2 regions of the Stutzerimonas sp. C6.4V genome follow, and region 2 is predicted to be linked to the other one. Evidence: predicted binding sites of a transcription regulator. Region 2 holds the regulator's gene; the other holds the start of a gene.

Region 1 (8,020 bases), on a different contig from region 2:
TCGCTGTCATCCAGGCGGATGTCATGCGTTCGCGAGGTGCCCAGGCCGATCACGGGAAGCAGTTCCCCTGATGACGGAATCCTGCGCATTCGCAACGGCTCGGCCGCCCGGACAAGTGACGGCCATACGCTGCCAAGTGCAGCGATGGCGGCAAGCAGGGCGGAGCGATGGAGCAGTTGGCGGCGAGTCTGCATGAACGGGTCTCCGGGCGGTCGGCCATGTCGACACCTGAGTATGGTCGACACAGCCCGACTTACCGGCCAACTCGGCAACCAGAGCTTTTCCGATTGTGTCAGCGCTGCCGAGGGTCAGCGGCACAGACCCGCCGCCCGAGCCTCCATCAAAGGCCCTGCACGAACATGTTCAGACGCGGAAGCGCCCAACCAGCCCTGCCAGGTTCTGGGACAACTGGGACAGCTGTCGACTTGCCTGCATGCTCTCTGCCGAATTGGCTGCCGCATCGTTGGACAGGTCCCGGATGTCGGTGATGTTGCGTGCGATTTCCTCGGTAACGCTGCTTTGCTCTTCACAGGCCGTGGCGATCTGGGCCGCCATCTCGTTGATGCGTTGCACGGACTGCATGGTCTCGGCCAGCACCTGATCGACACCCGCGGCGCGCTCGACGCTGTCACGCGCCTTGCCGCTCCCGGCGTGCATTGCCTGCACGGCCTTGGCAACACCACTCTGCAGGCGCTCGATGCGCAGCTGGATGTCCTTGGTCGAATCCTGGGTGCGGGCTGCCAGGGCACGCACTTCATCGGCCACCACGGCGAAACCCCGTCCCTGCTCGCCCGCTCGCGCCGCCTCGATGGCTGCGTTGAGCGCCAGCAGGTTGGTCTGCTCGGCAATGCCCCGAATCACTTCAAGCACCGCGCCAATGCTGGCGGTCTCCTCGGCCAACGCCTCGATGGTCTGCGAGCTGCCCTCCACTTCCTGCGCCAACTGGCGAATCGACTCGATGGTGCTGCCGACCACCTCAGCGCCCCGGCGCGACTGGCGCTCGGCATCATGGGCCGCATCCGAGGCGCTCTGTGCATTGAGCGCAACTTCATTGTCTGCAGCGCTCATCTCGGTCGCCGCCGTACTGACCTGATCGACCGCGGCGTGCTCGCTGGTGATCAGCTGGTCATTGGTTGCCGCCAGCCCCGCCATGCTTCGGGCGGCGGCGTCGACTTCACCGGTCACCCGACCCACTTCGGCGATCAGCGGCTGCAGCTTGTCGAGGAAACGGTTGAAGGCATCGCCCAGCTGGCCCAACTCGTCAGCCGACTGCACCTCCAGGCGGGCCCGCAGGTCGCCGTCTCCCTCGGCGATCTGCTGCAGGCGATAGAGCAGGCGGCGCATCGGTCGCAGCACCATCAGCGGCAGGCCTAGCACCAGCAGCGCGCCCTGTTGACGGGCGGTTGCCGACCCTTCGGCGATGGCTGCCTGGCCTTCGGCGTTGGCAGCCTGCTCCTCGAGTTCACCGAGCTTGTCGATGGCATCACGCATGGCATCGAAACGCGCTTCGCTGTCTCCAAAACTCAGCGCGCTGGCCGCCTGTGGATCGAGGTCGATCTGATCGATCACCCGCTGGGACACCTCCGACCACTGCCGGAAGCCGCTGTTGAACTGCTCGACCAGCGCCAGTGCCTCGGCACCCGGCTGCATGGCCGCGTACTTTTGCACCCGGTCATAGGCCTGCTTGAGGTTTTCCGCATGACTGGCCTTCAGCGCCTGCACGTACTCACCGGCATCACTGTCAAGCAGGCTGCGCTCGGCAACGAAAGCCTGGTAGAGGTCCCGGTCGGCATTGACCAACAGGCCAATGGCGGGAAGGTGCCGTGTTGCCAACCGCTCCCCCGAATCGGCGACACGCTCGATGCCACGCATGCCTACGACGCCCATCAGCACCAGCAACAGGGCCAGCGCCGCAATGGGCAGGGTGATTTTCCAGCGGAATCCGAGATCGGTGAACAGGCGGGGCATGAGAGTGCTCCTGGCAGATATGACGCTGTTATCGGCAGCTATGTCCGCGGCATGAAGTCATTTGGTCGGTACCCATCCAACCGGTGATCGCTTAAGCGCATCGAACCAGACCCATCGCGACTCGAACTGGTGCGATGTCATTAAGACATGGTTACAGCTGCTTAAGGATGAGCACCAAGGTCGGATGGAAATCTTCTACGGAGCGGCTGCTGACTGTTACGGCCGGGCTACGTGCCTTCATCTGAGACTCAACCCGACCTCAATCGCCGGGTTCGTCTCGCCGCATCTGGATCTGACTCGGGTGGAGCGCAGTTGCCCGGCCTGACCGCGCGCTGAGGCTCTTTGCCGATGGCTAGCGCGTCAGCTGCGCGCGAACCTCGGCGTAGGGATAGGCCTCCAGCGAAGCGAAGCCGGGGAGCTGGCGGGCCTTGAGCTTGGTGAACACCGGCACGCTGATGCCACACAGAAAGCGCGTCATGCACTCGGCGCTCGGCGCCCCGCCCTTGAGCTGCGTGTAGCGCTGGCTGAACTCGGCGCAGCGGGCGGCCAGGTCGATCTCGCCCAGCGGCACCAGTGCCGGCGGTTCCGGCAGTCTGGCGACCTGTCCGCGGCAGACCGAGCAATGCCCGCAGTGCTGCGGCGCCTGGCGGTCACCGAAGTAGGCCGCCAGCCGCTGACTCAAGCATTCGGCGGACTCGAACAGCGCCAGCATATTGTCGATGCGGGTGATTTCGCTGGCTTCGTGCCCCTTGAAATAGGCATGCAGCTCGCCACTCAGTGCTTCGGCGTCGAAGCGCTGATCGAGCAGCGCGTAGACCTCGGTCATCTGCTTGCTCTCCAGCTCGATCCAGCCCTTTTCCTGAAAGTACTCCAGCGCCTTAACCACCCGGGCGCGGTCGGCACCGTGCTGCCCATGGAGCGCGTCGAAATCCAGCGTGCACCAGGTCCGCGCCCGCGCCGAGCTGTGCACGATGGCTTCGACGAACCGTCGCCGCTCGCCTTCGAACTTCGCCACCAGCGCCTCGGGTTCGAGCAAGTACTTGAAGCGGTATTCGGCGAAGTAGGCAAAACGCGGTGCGATGATGCCGCGCAGCTCCAGCTGCACCAGCAGGGTTTTCAGCGGCAGCTGGCGGATGTTGCTCTGGTCCGACAGCTGGTTGAGCATCAGCTCCCACTGCCCGCCGGCGCCAGCCTGCAGCAGTTCGTCCAACACGCAGCGGATGCCCTCGCGTTCCGGCGTATCGCCGTAGACGAAGTTCTGCAACACGCTGAGGCTGTCGCGATTGGCCAGCACCAGGCAGTCCGATGGCTTGCCATCGCGGCCGGCACGGCCGATCTCCTGGCTGTAGTTCTCCACCGACTTGGGCAGGTCGTAGTGCACCACGTTGCGGATGTCCGACTTGTCGATGCCCATGCCAAAGGCGATGGTGGCGACGATGCAGTTCAGCTCGCCGGCCATGAAGCGCCGCTGGATCGCCTCACGCAGCTCGTGCGCCATGCCCGCGTGGTAGGCGCTGGCCGGGAAGCCGCGCTGCGCCAGGTGCTCGGCGACCTGCTCGGCGGTCTTCTGTTGGGTGACGTAGACGATGGTGGGCTGGCCGCTCTTGTCGCCCAGCCATTCCACCAGCCGGCGCTGCTTGCCCAAGCCGCTGACCGGCTCCACCAGCAGGTTGAGGTTGGGCCGGTAGAAGCCGGTGGTCACCACGTCATCCTCGGCAATCGCGAATTTGGCCTGCATATCGGCAATGACCGGTGGGGTGGCCGTGGCGGTCAGCAGCAGCACCTGGGGGATGTTGAATTGACGCTGGTAGTCGGGAAGCTTGAGATAATCCGGGCGGAAGTTGTGGCCCCATTCGGAGATGCAGTGTGCCTCGTCTACCACCAGCAGGGAGATCGGTACCTGGCTGATGAAATTGCGGAAACGCTCGTTCTTCAGCCGCTCCACCGAGATCATCAGGATCTTAAGCTCGCCGGACTTGGCGCGCGCCATGGTCTCGCCGGCCTGCTCACGGCTCTGCGCCGAGTCGATGCTCCCGGCAGCGATACCGTGCCGATGCAGAAAGGCCAGTTGATCCTGCATCAGCGCCAGCAACGGCGAGACCACCAGTGTCAGATGCGGCAGTAGCAGCGCCGGCAGCTGGTAGCACAGCGACTTGCCCGATCCGGTGGGGAAGATTGCCGCCGCCGAGCGCCCGGCCACCACGGCGCGGATGGCCTGCTCCTGACCGGGACGGAAGCCGTCATAGCCGAACGTCTGCTTGAGGGTCTGTTCGATCATGCTGAGTCACTCCTTTGACTGGAGGCCGGAGGGTAGCAAAAGGAGGGAGACGGTACTGCAAAGCGTCCGGCAAGTCCTGTCAGCTATCTGAAAGTTCGCGCGGGCCGAGAAAAAGCCACAGGGCAGACTGCAAACGAAGCGGCCAAACATTTCGCTCAATGGGAAGGATTGGATTCTGCAATTACCGTTAGCAGGCTATCTACTTCTACGATTGCAGGGCTCCTGAAAACAAGCATAAGCGCCGCCGGATCAGGTGATTCGCGACGCGAACAGGAACGGAACCTACTAATCAGAATCAGGAATTCCTGCCATGCGCGTTACCCTTGCAACTACTGCCTTGCTACTTTCTGCCGCGTCGCTTGCTCATGCCAACAGCGGCGAACCCGAGCCATACACCTACGGAAGCCGACTCGATATCGCCTCGGTGGTATCCATCAAGATCGAGCCGACGCCTTATTGCGAAGTGACAGACGCCGTCATGACCTATCGGGATTCTTCGGGAGAGCTGCACCAGCTCACCTACCGTACGCTTGCTGACAGCTGCAAGAATCAGAACTGAATAGCCCCAGTGCAATCGCCGATCTGTCTTCAGACAGACCGGCACGCTTCGTCAATTGCGCTAGAGCTTGCCGGGAACGGTCAGAACCGATCGCGGATGACCACTTCGTCGTACGGCAGCTTACCGATGCGCGGCTTGGGGTCGGCAGCTCGCTTGCCCACCGCGACCATCAGGGCAATGACATGGTTGTCGGGCAGGTTGATCAGCTTGGCCACGGCGTCGAAATCGAAGCCATCCATCGGGCAGGAGTCCAGGCCCTTGCCCCGGGCGGCGAGCATCAGCGTCTGCGCCATCAGCCCACAGCTGCGCATGGCCTCATCACGCTGCACCTGCGGCTTGTCGCGGTAGTAGTTGTCGATGGCGCCGGCCATGTAGTCCTGCACCTCGGCCGGTGCGCCTTCCCAGACGCGGCGGACGTTCTTTTCCCAGCTGTCGACCTGGGCACAGACCACCACCAGCATGGAGGCATCGGTCATTTGCGCCTGGTTCCAGCCCACCTCGCGGATCTGCGCACGCAGTTCCGGGTCGCTCACTTCGACGAAGCGCACATGCTGCAGGTTGAAGGCTGAAGGCGCGAGCAGAGCCAGCTGCAACAACTCGTCCTTCTCTTCGCGGCTGAGCTGAAAGCTGGCGTCGTAGGCCTTCACGGCACGGCGGGTCTGGATGGCTTCTTCGATCTGCATGGTGTGGCTCCATAGGGGTGTAAAGGTGGTCGCTATGCTATGCGTGGCCTTCCATCGAATCCATCCGCCTTGGCTGATCGAATCTATCGTGTGGCCCGATCGGTACCGGCACAGCGTCCGCAGATGCCGGTACCGTGGCCGATGGCTGCGATGCGACCTAGGTCAGCTTTGGCGCACAAGGCGATTCTGCCAGCAGGCAACGCCCGTCTCGCCTAGGGTCAGCGCCCACGAAAAAGCCGCCCGAAGGCGGCTTCCTATAGCTTGCGCTGAAGCTTACAGCTGCGGGCCGGCAGCCTTGATGGCGTCGGAGACGTCGAACTTCTTGAAGTTCTCGATGAACTTGTTCGCCAGTTCCTTGGCCGCTTCGTCGTAGGCGTTGCCGTCGGACCAGGTGTTGCGCGGGTTGAGCAGCTGAGTGTCGACACCGGCGACAGCCTTCGGCACGTCCAGGTTGATGATTGGCAGGTGCTCGGTCTCCGCACCGATCAGCGCGCCACTCTGGATCGCAGCGATCACCGCACGGGTGGTCGGGATGTTGAAGCGCTTGCCGACGCCGTAGCCACCGCCGGTCCAGCCGGTGTTGACCAGATAGACCTTGGAGCCGAACGCCTGGATGCGCTTGATCAGCAGCTCGGCATAGACGCCAGCCGGCCGCGGGAAGAAGGGCGCGCCGAAGCAGGTGGAGAAGGTGGACTTGATACCGCTGCCCGAGCCCATTTCGGTGGAACCGACCAGCGCGGTGTAGCCGGAGAGGAAGTGATAGGCGGCCTGCTCTTCGTTGAGGATCGACACCGGAGGCAGAACACCGGTCAGGTCGCAGGTCAGGAAGATCACCGCGTTAGGCTCGCCGCCCAGGTTCTTCTCCGAACGCTTCTCGACGTACTCCAGCGGATACGCCGCGCGGCTGTTCTGGGTCAGGCTGTCATCGCTGTAGTCGGCAACACGCTCGTCATCGAGCACGACGTTTTCCAGCACGGTGCCGAACTGGATGGCTTTCCAGATTACCGGCTCGTTCTTCTCGGAGAGGTCGATGCACTTGGCGTAGCAGCCGCCTTCGATGTTGAACACCACGCCGGTGCCCCAGCCGTGCTCGTCATCACCGATCAGGTGGCGTGACTCGTCGGCGGACAGGGTGGTCTTGCCGGTGCCGGACAGGCCGAAGAACAGGGTCACGTCGCCATCGTCGCCAATGTTTGCCGCGCAGTGCATCGGCAGCACGTCCGCTTCCGGCAACAGATAGTTCTGCACCGAGAACATGGCCTTCTTCATCTCGCCGGCGTAGCGCATGCCGGCGATCAGCACTTTCTTCTGGGCGAAGTTGATAATCACGCAACCATCGGAGTTGGTGCCATCGCGCTCGGGAACGCACTCGAAATTGGCAACGTTGAGAACCTGCCATTCGTCCTTGCCGGCTGGGTTGTACTGCTCGGGATTGATGAACAGCTGGCGACCAAAGAGGTTCTGCCAGGCTGTCGCGGTGGTCATCTTGACCGGCAGGTAGTGACCTTCGGACGAGCCTACGTGCACGTGGGCAACGAAATGGTCCTGAGCCTTGTTGAACGCCTCGACGCGCTCCCAGAGGGCGTCGAACTTGTCGGCCGGGAACGGACGGTTGATCGGTCCCCAGGCAATGGAGCTGTGGGTGCTGGGCTCTTCTACGATAAAGCGATCAGCTGGCGAACGTCCGGTCCGATGGCCGGTTTTCACGACGAGCGCGCCATTGGCGGCCAATTCACCTTCACCGCGCTTGATGGCTTCTTCAACCAGTTGGGCGGTGCTGATATCGATGTACACGGCGTTAGTGGCTTGCGTCATGAGTTCCCCGTCGGCCCTGGGCCGATTCCTCCATGCTGTTGTAGCCCACCTTGCAGTGGACTACACCGAAAAAAAGTGCGCGCGATTATGACAGAAATGACGCTGCGCTGGGTATGAGGCCGTGATGGCGAAAAGGTTCCTACGTCCGGAGACCCTTTAATGACGCGTGCCTGAGGGGCTCTGTGTTCCCGCACCCGCAAACAGCTGGGCGATGTCGGCTGCATCGAAACGGTAGCTGTGGTTGCAGAACTGGCAATCGATAGAGATGGCTCCGCCCTGCTCCTCGACGAGTTGCTCGGCATCCTGCTGGCCAAGGCTGATGACTGCATTGGCCGAGCGTTCACGCGAGCAACTGCAACGAAAGACGATCGGACGGGGATCGAACAGTCGAACCTGTTCTTCGTGATAGAGACGGTGCAGGATGGTCTGGGTATCGAGCCCCAGCAACTCTTCGGTCGACAGGGTATCGGCCAGGGTGCGCAGATGCTGCCAGCTGGCTTCACGCTCTTCGCCATCACGGATACGATCGGCCGGCAGTTGTTGCAGCAGCATGCCACAGGCACGACGGCCGTCGGCGGCGAGCCAGAAGCGCGTTGGCAGCTGCTCGGACGACGCAAAATAATTCGACAGGCTGTCCGCCAGGGTCACGCCATCCAGCGCAACGATGCCCTGATAACGCTGCCCATTGGCCGGGTCGATGGTCATGGCCATCACACC
Region 2 (8,020 bases):
ATCGTCGTTTTCGCGATCCTGATGATCATCAACTTCGTCGTGGTGACAAAGGGTGCCGGCCGCATTTCCGAGGTCAGCGCACGCTTCACCCTTGATGCGATGCCAGGTAAGCAGATGGCGATCGACGCCGACCTCAACGCCGGTCTGATCGATCAGGCAGAAGCCAAGCTGCGTCGCGTCGAGGTCGCCTCCGAAGCGGATTTCTACGGTTCGATGGACGGTGCGAGCAAGTTCGTGCGCGGTGATGCCATCGCCGGTCTGTTGATCCTGTTCATCAACCTTATCGGTGGCGTTGCCATCGGTATGGCGCAGCACGGCATGAGCTTCAGCGAGGCGGGGCAGGTGTACGCCCTGTTGACCATCGGTGACGGTCTGGTGGCACAGATCCCGTCGCTGCTGCTGTCGACCGCTGCAGCCATCATGGTGACTCGTGTAACCAGTTCCGAGGACATGGGGCAGCAAGTCAATCGTCAGATGTTCGCCTCGCCCAAGGCGCTGGCGGTATCTGCTGGCATCATGATCGCCATGGGCCTCGTACCGGGCATGCCACACATGTCCTTTCTCGGCCTCGGCGCGGTCGCTGCTGGCGGCGCCTACTGGATCTGGCGTCGACAAAACCAGGTCAAGCAGCAGGCCGAGCAGGAAGTTCAGAAGCAGCAGGAGACCCTTCCGGCACAACGTGCCGCAGAAACCAAGGAGCTGGGCTGGGATGACGTGACGCCCGTGGACATGGTCGGCCTGGAGGTCGGTTATCGGCTGATTCCTCTGGTCGACCGCAACCAGGGCGGGCAACTGCTGGCGCGGATCAAGGGTGTGCGCAAGAAGCTGTCCCAGGATCTGGGGTTCCTGATGCCATCGGTGCATATCCGCGACAACCTTGACCTGCTGCCCAACGCGTATCGTCTGACGCTCATGGGTGTGAGTCTGGCCGAGGCCGAGGTGTATCCGGATCGGGAACTGGCGATCAATCCCGGTCAGGTCTTCGGGCCGCTCAACGGCATTGCCGCCAAGGATCCGGCCTTTGGACTGGAAGCCGTGTGGATCGAGGCCAGCCAGCGAGACCAGGCGCAATCGCTCGGCTACACGGTGGTCGACGCGAGCACTGTGGTCGCCACCCATCTCAACCAGGTGTTGTACAAGCACGCCCATGAGCTACTGGGGCATGAAGAGGTTCAGCAATTGCTGCAGCTGCTTGCCAAGAGCTCGCCCAAGCTTGCCGAAGAGCTGGTGCCAGGCATGATTTCCCTGTCGACACTGCTCAAGGTGTTGCAAGCGCTGCTGCAGGAGCAGGTGCCGGTGCGGGACATCCGAACCATCGCCGAGGCCATCGCTAACGTCGCCGCAAAGAGTCAAGATCCCGCCGCGATGGTCGCTGCGGTTCGTGTGGCCTTGTCCCGTGCAATCGTGCAAAACGTTGTGGGGCTTGAGCCGCAGCTGCCTGTCATCACTCTTGAGCCTAGGTTGGAACAGATATTGCTCAACAGTCTTCAGAAGGCAGGACAGGGCTCGGAAGATGGCATTCTCCTCGAGCCGGGAATGGCCGAAAAGTTGCAACGTTCTCTGGTGGATGCGGCACAGCGTCAAGAAATGATGGGTAAGCCGGCGATTTTGCTGGTGGCAGGTCCGGTTCGCGCGATGCTGTCGCGCTTTGCCCGACTGGCCGTACCGAACATTCATGTCCTGGCCTATCAGGAAATACCGGATAACAAGCAGGTCACCATCGTTTCGACGGTGGGTCAGAATTAACCGAGGGTACAGGCCATGCAGGTCAAACGTTTCTTCGCAGCCGATATGCGGATCGCCATGAAAATGATCCGCGACGAACTGGGCGCCGATGCCGTGATCACGGGAAACCGCCGTGTCGCTGGCGGCGTCGAGTTGACTGCTGTGCTTGATTACCCGATGGAGACGGTGCCAAAGCAGCCGAATCCGGCCCTTGAGAGCGAATTGCGCAAGACTCAGGCGCGCATCGCCACAGCCCATGCCGAGCTCAGCGCACCGCGTCCACAGGCCGTTCAGGACCGTCAATTGCTTGATGAGAAACCTGCCGCCGCGGCTCGGCCAGCACCTGCTACTGCTACCGCGACGGATTCGCGGGCGATGGAGGCCATGCAGTCAGAACTGCAAGGGCTGCGTGAGTTGATCGAAATGCAGCTCGGCTCGATTGCCTGGGGACAGGAGCAGAGCCGCCGCCCTCAGCAGGCGGGTCTCTGGCGCCGCCTGCAGCGCATCGGGCTGCCTGCCGATCTGTCGCGTGCCCTGCTCGAAAAGGTAGCCGGTGTCGCCGAGCCGCGACAGGCGTGGCGGATGCTGCTGGCGCATCTGGCACATGCCATCAAGGTTACGGAGGCCGAGCCGCTGGAAGCGGGCGGCATCATTGCTCTGGTCGGTCCGGCGGGTGCCGGAAAAACCACCACCCTGTCCAAGCTGGCGGCACGCTATGTGCTCAAGCACGGGCCGCAAAGCATTGCCCTGGCAAGTATGGATAATTACCGCATCGGTGCGCAGGAGCAGCTCAAGACCCTCGGTCGTATCCTCAATGTGCCGGTCCTCCAGATCGATCCCGGCCAGCCGTTGAGCAAGACCCTCGAGTCGGTGGCCCGCAAACGCCTGATTCTCATCGACACGGCCGGTCTGCCGGCAGGCGACCCGATGATGCGCAAGCAACTCGAAGCACTGGCTGACCGGGGTATCAAATCGAAGAATTACCTGGTGCTGGCCGCGACCAGCCAGAGCCAGGTGCTCAAGGCTGCGTGGCACAACTACCGGCGTTGTGGGCTGGCTGGTTGTATTCTGACTAAACTGGATGAGGCCGGTAGCCTTGGAGATGTCCTTGGGCTCACGATCAGCCAGCATATGCCGATAGCCTACCTCGCTGATGGCCCGCGCATCCCTGATGACCTGCACCTTCCTCGCAGCCACCAGCTCGTGAGTCGGGCGGTGAGTCTGCAATCAGAGGAGGCGCCCAGCGAGGAGGCGATGGCTGACATGTTTTCCGAGCTCTACAACGGTTCACGGAAGGTCGGATGAACGCACCGGCCTTTCACACAGACAAAGATGACGCGTTCACGCTGAACGCATCGATGGCCTCCGGGCCCCAGCAAGATATAGGCGTGTAAACATGGGTATGCATCCCGTACAGGTGATTGCGGTGACCGGCGGCAAGGGTGGCGTCGGCAAGACCAACGTGTCGGTCAATCTGGCGCTGGCTTTGGCCGATCTCGGGCGGCGGGTGGTTCTGCTCGATGCTGACCTGGGGCTGGCCAATGTCGACGTACTCCTTGGTCTGACGACCAAGCGCACGCTGGCCGACGTCATTTCCGGCGAATGCGATCTTCGCGATGTGCTGATTCAGGGGCCGGGCGGCGTGCGCATCGTTCCGGCCGCTTCCGGTACGCAAAGCATGGTCCAGCTGTCGACCCTGCAGCACTCGGGGCTGATCCAGGCATTCAGCGACATTGGCAGCGATGTCGACGTCCTGATCATTGACACGGCGGCCGGTATCGGCGACGGCGTGGTGAGTTTCGTCCGCGCCGCGCAGGAAGTGCTGCTGGTGGTGACCGATGAGCCGACCTCGATCACCGATGCCTACGCGCTGATCAAGCTACTCAATCGAGACTATGGCATCAGCCGCTTCCGGGTTCTGGCCAACATGGCCCATGCGCCCCAGGAAGGCCGTAACCTGTTCGCCAAATTGACCAAGGTGACGGAGCGTTTCCTGGACGTGGCGCTGCAGTACGTCGGCGCGATCCCCTACGACGAGGCGGTTCGAAAGGCCGTGCAGAAGCAGCGCGCCGTGTACGAGGCCTATCCGCGAGCGAAGTCTTCACTGGCCTTCAAGGCAATTGCACAGAAGGTCGATACCTGGCCGCTACCGGCAACGCCGCGTGGTCATCTGGAATTTTTTGTGGAGCGCCTGGTCAGGCCCGCCTCAGAGCCTAACGAACAATAGCGGCTGGACTCGGTATGTATTACAGCAAAGCTCAGGCTAAAGACGCTCAATACCAGCTCATCGATCAGTACGCGCCGTTGGTCAAGCGCATCGCCTACCACCTCCTGGCGCGCTTGCCGGCGAGCGTGCAGGTCGATGACCTGATGCAGGCGGGCATGATCGGTCTGCTCGAGGCGTCCAAGAAGTACGATTCCGGCAAAGGCGCCAGTTTCGAGACCTACGCAGGCATCCGCATTCGAGGTGCGATGCTCGACGAAGTGCGCAAGGGTGACTGGGCGCCGCGCTCGGTTCACCGCAACTCGCGCATGGTCAGCGAGGCGATTCGCACAATTGAAGCCAAAACCGGTCGCGACGCTAAAGATCATGAAGTTGCGGCCGAACTTAAATTGAGTCTCGATGAGTACTACGGCATTCTGGGCGACACCCTGGGCAGCCGCCTGTTTAGCTTTGATGACCTGCTGACGGAGGGCGAGCACGGGGAGTTCGGCGAGGAAGCCGCCAGTGCACATCCGGAACCGTCTCGTGATCTCGAGGACGAGCGTTTTCAGCAAGCCCTGGCCGATGCGATATCGAACCTGCCGGAGCGTGAAAAACTGGTGCTTTCGCTGTACTACGACGAAGAGTTGAACTTGAAGGAGATCGGCCAGGTTCTGGGCGTCAGCGAATCGCGGGTGAGCCAGCTGCACAGCCAGTGCGCGGCGCGTCTGCGAGCTCGCCTCGGCGAGTGGCGTGCCCGCTAGCAGCCGGTTTGCATAACGCATTTCGAGGCCGCTTTTTACGAGCTTCATTCACGGAGCCCGCCATGAACCGTGAGCGGGCGCTGGGGATTTCGGGATTTACGGAGGTGTACTTGGACAAGAACATGAAGATTCTCATCGTCGACGACTTCTCGACAATGAGACGGATCATCAAGAATCTCTTGCGTGATCTGGGCTTTACCAACACGGCCGAGGCCGATGACGGTACTACCGCGCTGCCGATGCTCAAGAGTGGCAGTTTCGACTTTCTCGTCACCGACTGGAACATGCCCGGCATGAGTGGCATCGATCTGTTGCGCGCAGTGCGTGCCGATGATCGTCTGAAGCATCTGCCGGTATTGATGGTGACTGCCGAAGCCAAGCGCGACCAGATCATCGAGGCAGCACAGGCAGGCGTAAACGGCTATGTGGTCAAGCCATTCACGGCTCAAGTGCTCAAAGAGAAAATCGAAAAGATTTTCGAGCGCGTCAACGGCTGAAGTAACGCCGCGAGGGCACTATGACGCAAACAGACCAAAGCCTTGCAGAGTTCGAAGCGACTCTGAAGGCCCATGCACCCCAACTGATTGAAAGCCTGCAGCAAGGCCGCTTCGACGACGCTGCGCAGATGTTCAACGAGCTTAATCAGGCCCGCAATCTGGGTCTCTATCATGAAGTCGGAAAGCTCACCCGCGAACTGCACAACGCCATCGTCAAGCTGGAGATGGATACCTGTGCCGCTGGTGGAGACCCATCACCGATCACAGACGCCACCGACCGGCTGTCCTATGTGGTGGAAATGACCGAGAAAGCGGCAAACCGCACCATGGATCTGGTCGAGGAGTCAGCGCCGCTGGTCAACTACGTAAGCTACGAAGCGCAAAGCCTGACGGCCGACTGGCAGCGCTTCATGCGTCGTGACATGAACGCCGAACAGTTCCGCGACCTGGTCAAACGCATTGACCAATTCCTCCAGCGGACCATGAACGACGGCAGCCAGCTCTCGCAGAATCTCAGCGAAATCATGCTGGCCCAAGACTTCCAGGATCTCACCGGCCAGGTGATCAAGCGGGTGACCCGTCTGATAACCGAGCTTGAAAGCAACCTGCTGAATCTGGTGCTGATGGCCGGCCAAGTCGACCGTGTGGCCGGCATAAAGCACGATCATGCAGAGCTGCTCGCCGAGCAGGAAAAGAAAAAACAGGAAAAAGCGACTTCCAACGGTGAAGGTCCGCAGATGCATGCCGATATACGTGAGGATGTCGTATCCGGGCAGGACGATGTCGATGATCTGCTTTCAAGCCTGGGCTTTTAGGGGAAGGTGAATATGAGCTTCGACGCCGATGAAGAAATCCTCCAGGACTTCCTGGTTGAGGCCGGCGAGATTCTCGAACTATTGTCAGAGCAACTGGTGGAGCTGGAGAGCAGCCCCGACGACGCCGCGTTGCTCAATGCGATTTTTCGCGGTTTCCACACGGTAAAGGGCGGTGCCGGTTTCCTCCAGTTGCACGAGCTGGTCGAGTGCTGTCACATCGCTGAAAACGTCTTCGACATCCTGCGCAAGGGTGAACGACGCGTCGACTCGGAATTGATGGATGTCGTGCTGCAGGCGCTGGACGCCGTCAATGAAATGTTCAGCCAGGTGCGTGAGCGCACTGAGGTCACTCCGGCTTCGCCTGAACTGCTCGCAGCGCTGGCGCGTCTGGCTGAGCCGGCCGGTGCGGATGCGCCTGTTGCCGTGCCTGACGTTGCTGTTGTCATGCCCGAGCCCGAGTTGGCCACCGCCGACAATGAATTCGAACAGTTTCTCGGTGCGCTCGACAATGCCGCTGCGGTAAGCCCTGCTGTTGGCGACGGCGGCGACGAAATCACTGATGACGAGTTCGAATCGCTGCTGGACCAGTTGCACGGCAAGGGGCAGTTCGTTGCAACCCCGGTGACCGAGGCAGCGCCTGCAGCCGCTGCGCCTGCGCCCAGCGATGAAATTACCGACGAAGAATTCGAGGCATTGCTCGACCAGTTGCATGGCACTGGACAGTTTTCCGAGCCGGTTGCTGGCCCCGCTGCCGAGCCCGCCGTCGGAGCTGGCCCTGCGGCGGTCAGCGGTGATGAGATCACCGACGATGAATTCGAAGCGCTGCTGGACCAGCTTCACGGCAAGGGCAAGTTCGAGCCGGAGGCCGCGGCTGCAGTCGCTGTCACCGCCCCCGTCAACAAGCCGGCCGCTTCTCCGGCAGCCCAGAACATCGCTTCGGCAAAGCCAGCCGCGACACCGGCCAGCAAGCCGGCTGCAGCACCGGCGAGGTCAGAACCTCCCAAGCCCGCCGCTGCCCCGGAAAAACATGCAGCTGAAGCGGAAACCACCGTAAGGGTCGACACCGCACGGCTCGACGAAATCATGAACATGGTCGGTGAGCTGGTGCTGGTGCGTAACCGTCTGGTGCGCCTGGGCTCCAACAGTGGCGACGAGGCCATGGCCAAGGCGGTATCCAACCTCGACGTAGTGACGGCCGACTTGCAGAGCGCGGTGATGAAAACGCGCATGCAGCCTATCAAGAAGGTGTTTGGTCGCTTCCCCCGGCTGGTCCGGGATCTGGCGCGCAGCCTGAAGAAGGAGATCAACCTCGAGCTGGTGGGCGAAGAGACCGACCTCGACAAGAATCTTGTCGAAGCGCTGGCCGACCCGTTGGTGCACCTGGTGCGCAACTCGGTCGACCATGGCATCGAAACCCCCGAGGAGCGCGAGGCGGCAGGCAAGCCGCGCACTGGCCGCGTAGTCTTGTCAGCCGAGCAGGAAGGCGATCACATCCTGTTGCAGATCACCGACGATGGTAAGGGCATGGATGCCAATGTTCTGCGTGCCAAAGCCGTTGAGAAAGGGATGCTGGAAAGGGACGCGGCCGATCGCCTGAGCGATCTGGAATGCTACAACCTGATTTTTGCGCCGGGTTTCTCAACCAAATCCGAGATCTCCGATGTCTCTGGGCGCGGCGTCGGCATGGACGTGGTGAAGACCAAGATTTCCCAGCTGAATGGCACCGTCAACGTCTTCTCCAGCAAGGGGCAGGGGTCGCGGGTGGTCATCAAGGTCCCGCTGACGCTGGCTATCATGCCGACCCTGATGGTCATGCTGGGCAACCAGGCGTTTGCCTTCCCCTTGGTCAGCGTGAACGAAATCTTCCACCTCGACCTGTCGCGAACCAACGTGGTCGATGGGCAGGAAGTGGTGGTCGTGCGCGACAAGGTGCTCCCCCTGTTCTACCTCAAGCGCTGGCTGGTTCGGGGCGCCGCCCAAGAGGAACAGCGCGAGGGCCACGTCGTTATCCTCAGC

What was found. The regulator FliA, encoded in region 2, starts transcription of late flagellar genes. The targets are predictions, from matches to a motif close to CTAAAGTTTNNNNNNNNNNNGCCGNTAA.
Region 1: the regulator FliA is predicted to act here: its motif matches at 1,997-2,024, upstream of AC4LFW_RS19605 (methyl-accepting chemotaxis protein).

Annotation. Positions count from the first base shown of each region.
Region 1 is NZ_JBZUBM010000002.1:806,361-814,380, reverse strand. Features, by position in the region: gene AC4LFW_RS19610 (aldo/keto reductase) at 1-194, opposite strand, end outside; gene AC4LFW_RS19605 (methyl-accepting chemotaxis protein) at 364-1,968, opposite strand; gene AC4LFW_RS19600 (RecQ family ATP-dependent DNA helicase) at 2,321-4,246, opposite strand; gene AC4LFW_RS19595 (DUF2790 domain-containing protein) at 4,557-4,805, shown strand; gene AC4LFW_RS19590 (nitroreductase family protein) at 4,886-5,488, opposite strand; gene AC4LFW_RS19585 (phosphoenolpyruvate carboxykinase) at 5,762-7,303, opposite strand; gene hslO (Hsp33 family molecular chaperone HslO) at 7,460-8,020, opposite strand, start outside.
Region 2 is NZ_JBZUBM010000001.1:2,205,102-2,213,121, reverse strand. Features, by position in the region: gene flhA (flagellar biosynthesis protein FlhA) at 1-1,746, shown strand, start outside; gene flhF (flagellar biosynthesis GTPase FlhF) at 1,762-3,030, shown strand; gene fleN (flagellar synthesis regulator FleN) at 3,122-3,952, shown strand; gene fliA (RNA polymerase sigma factor FliA) at 3,967-4,692, shown strand; gene AC4LFW_RS10335 (chemotaxis response regulator CheY) at 4,815-5,189, shown strand; gene AC4LFW_RS10330 (protein phosphatase CheZ) at 5,210-6,004, shown strand; gene AC4LFW_RS10325 (chemotaxis protein CheA) at 6,017-8,020, shown strand, end outside.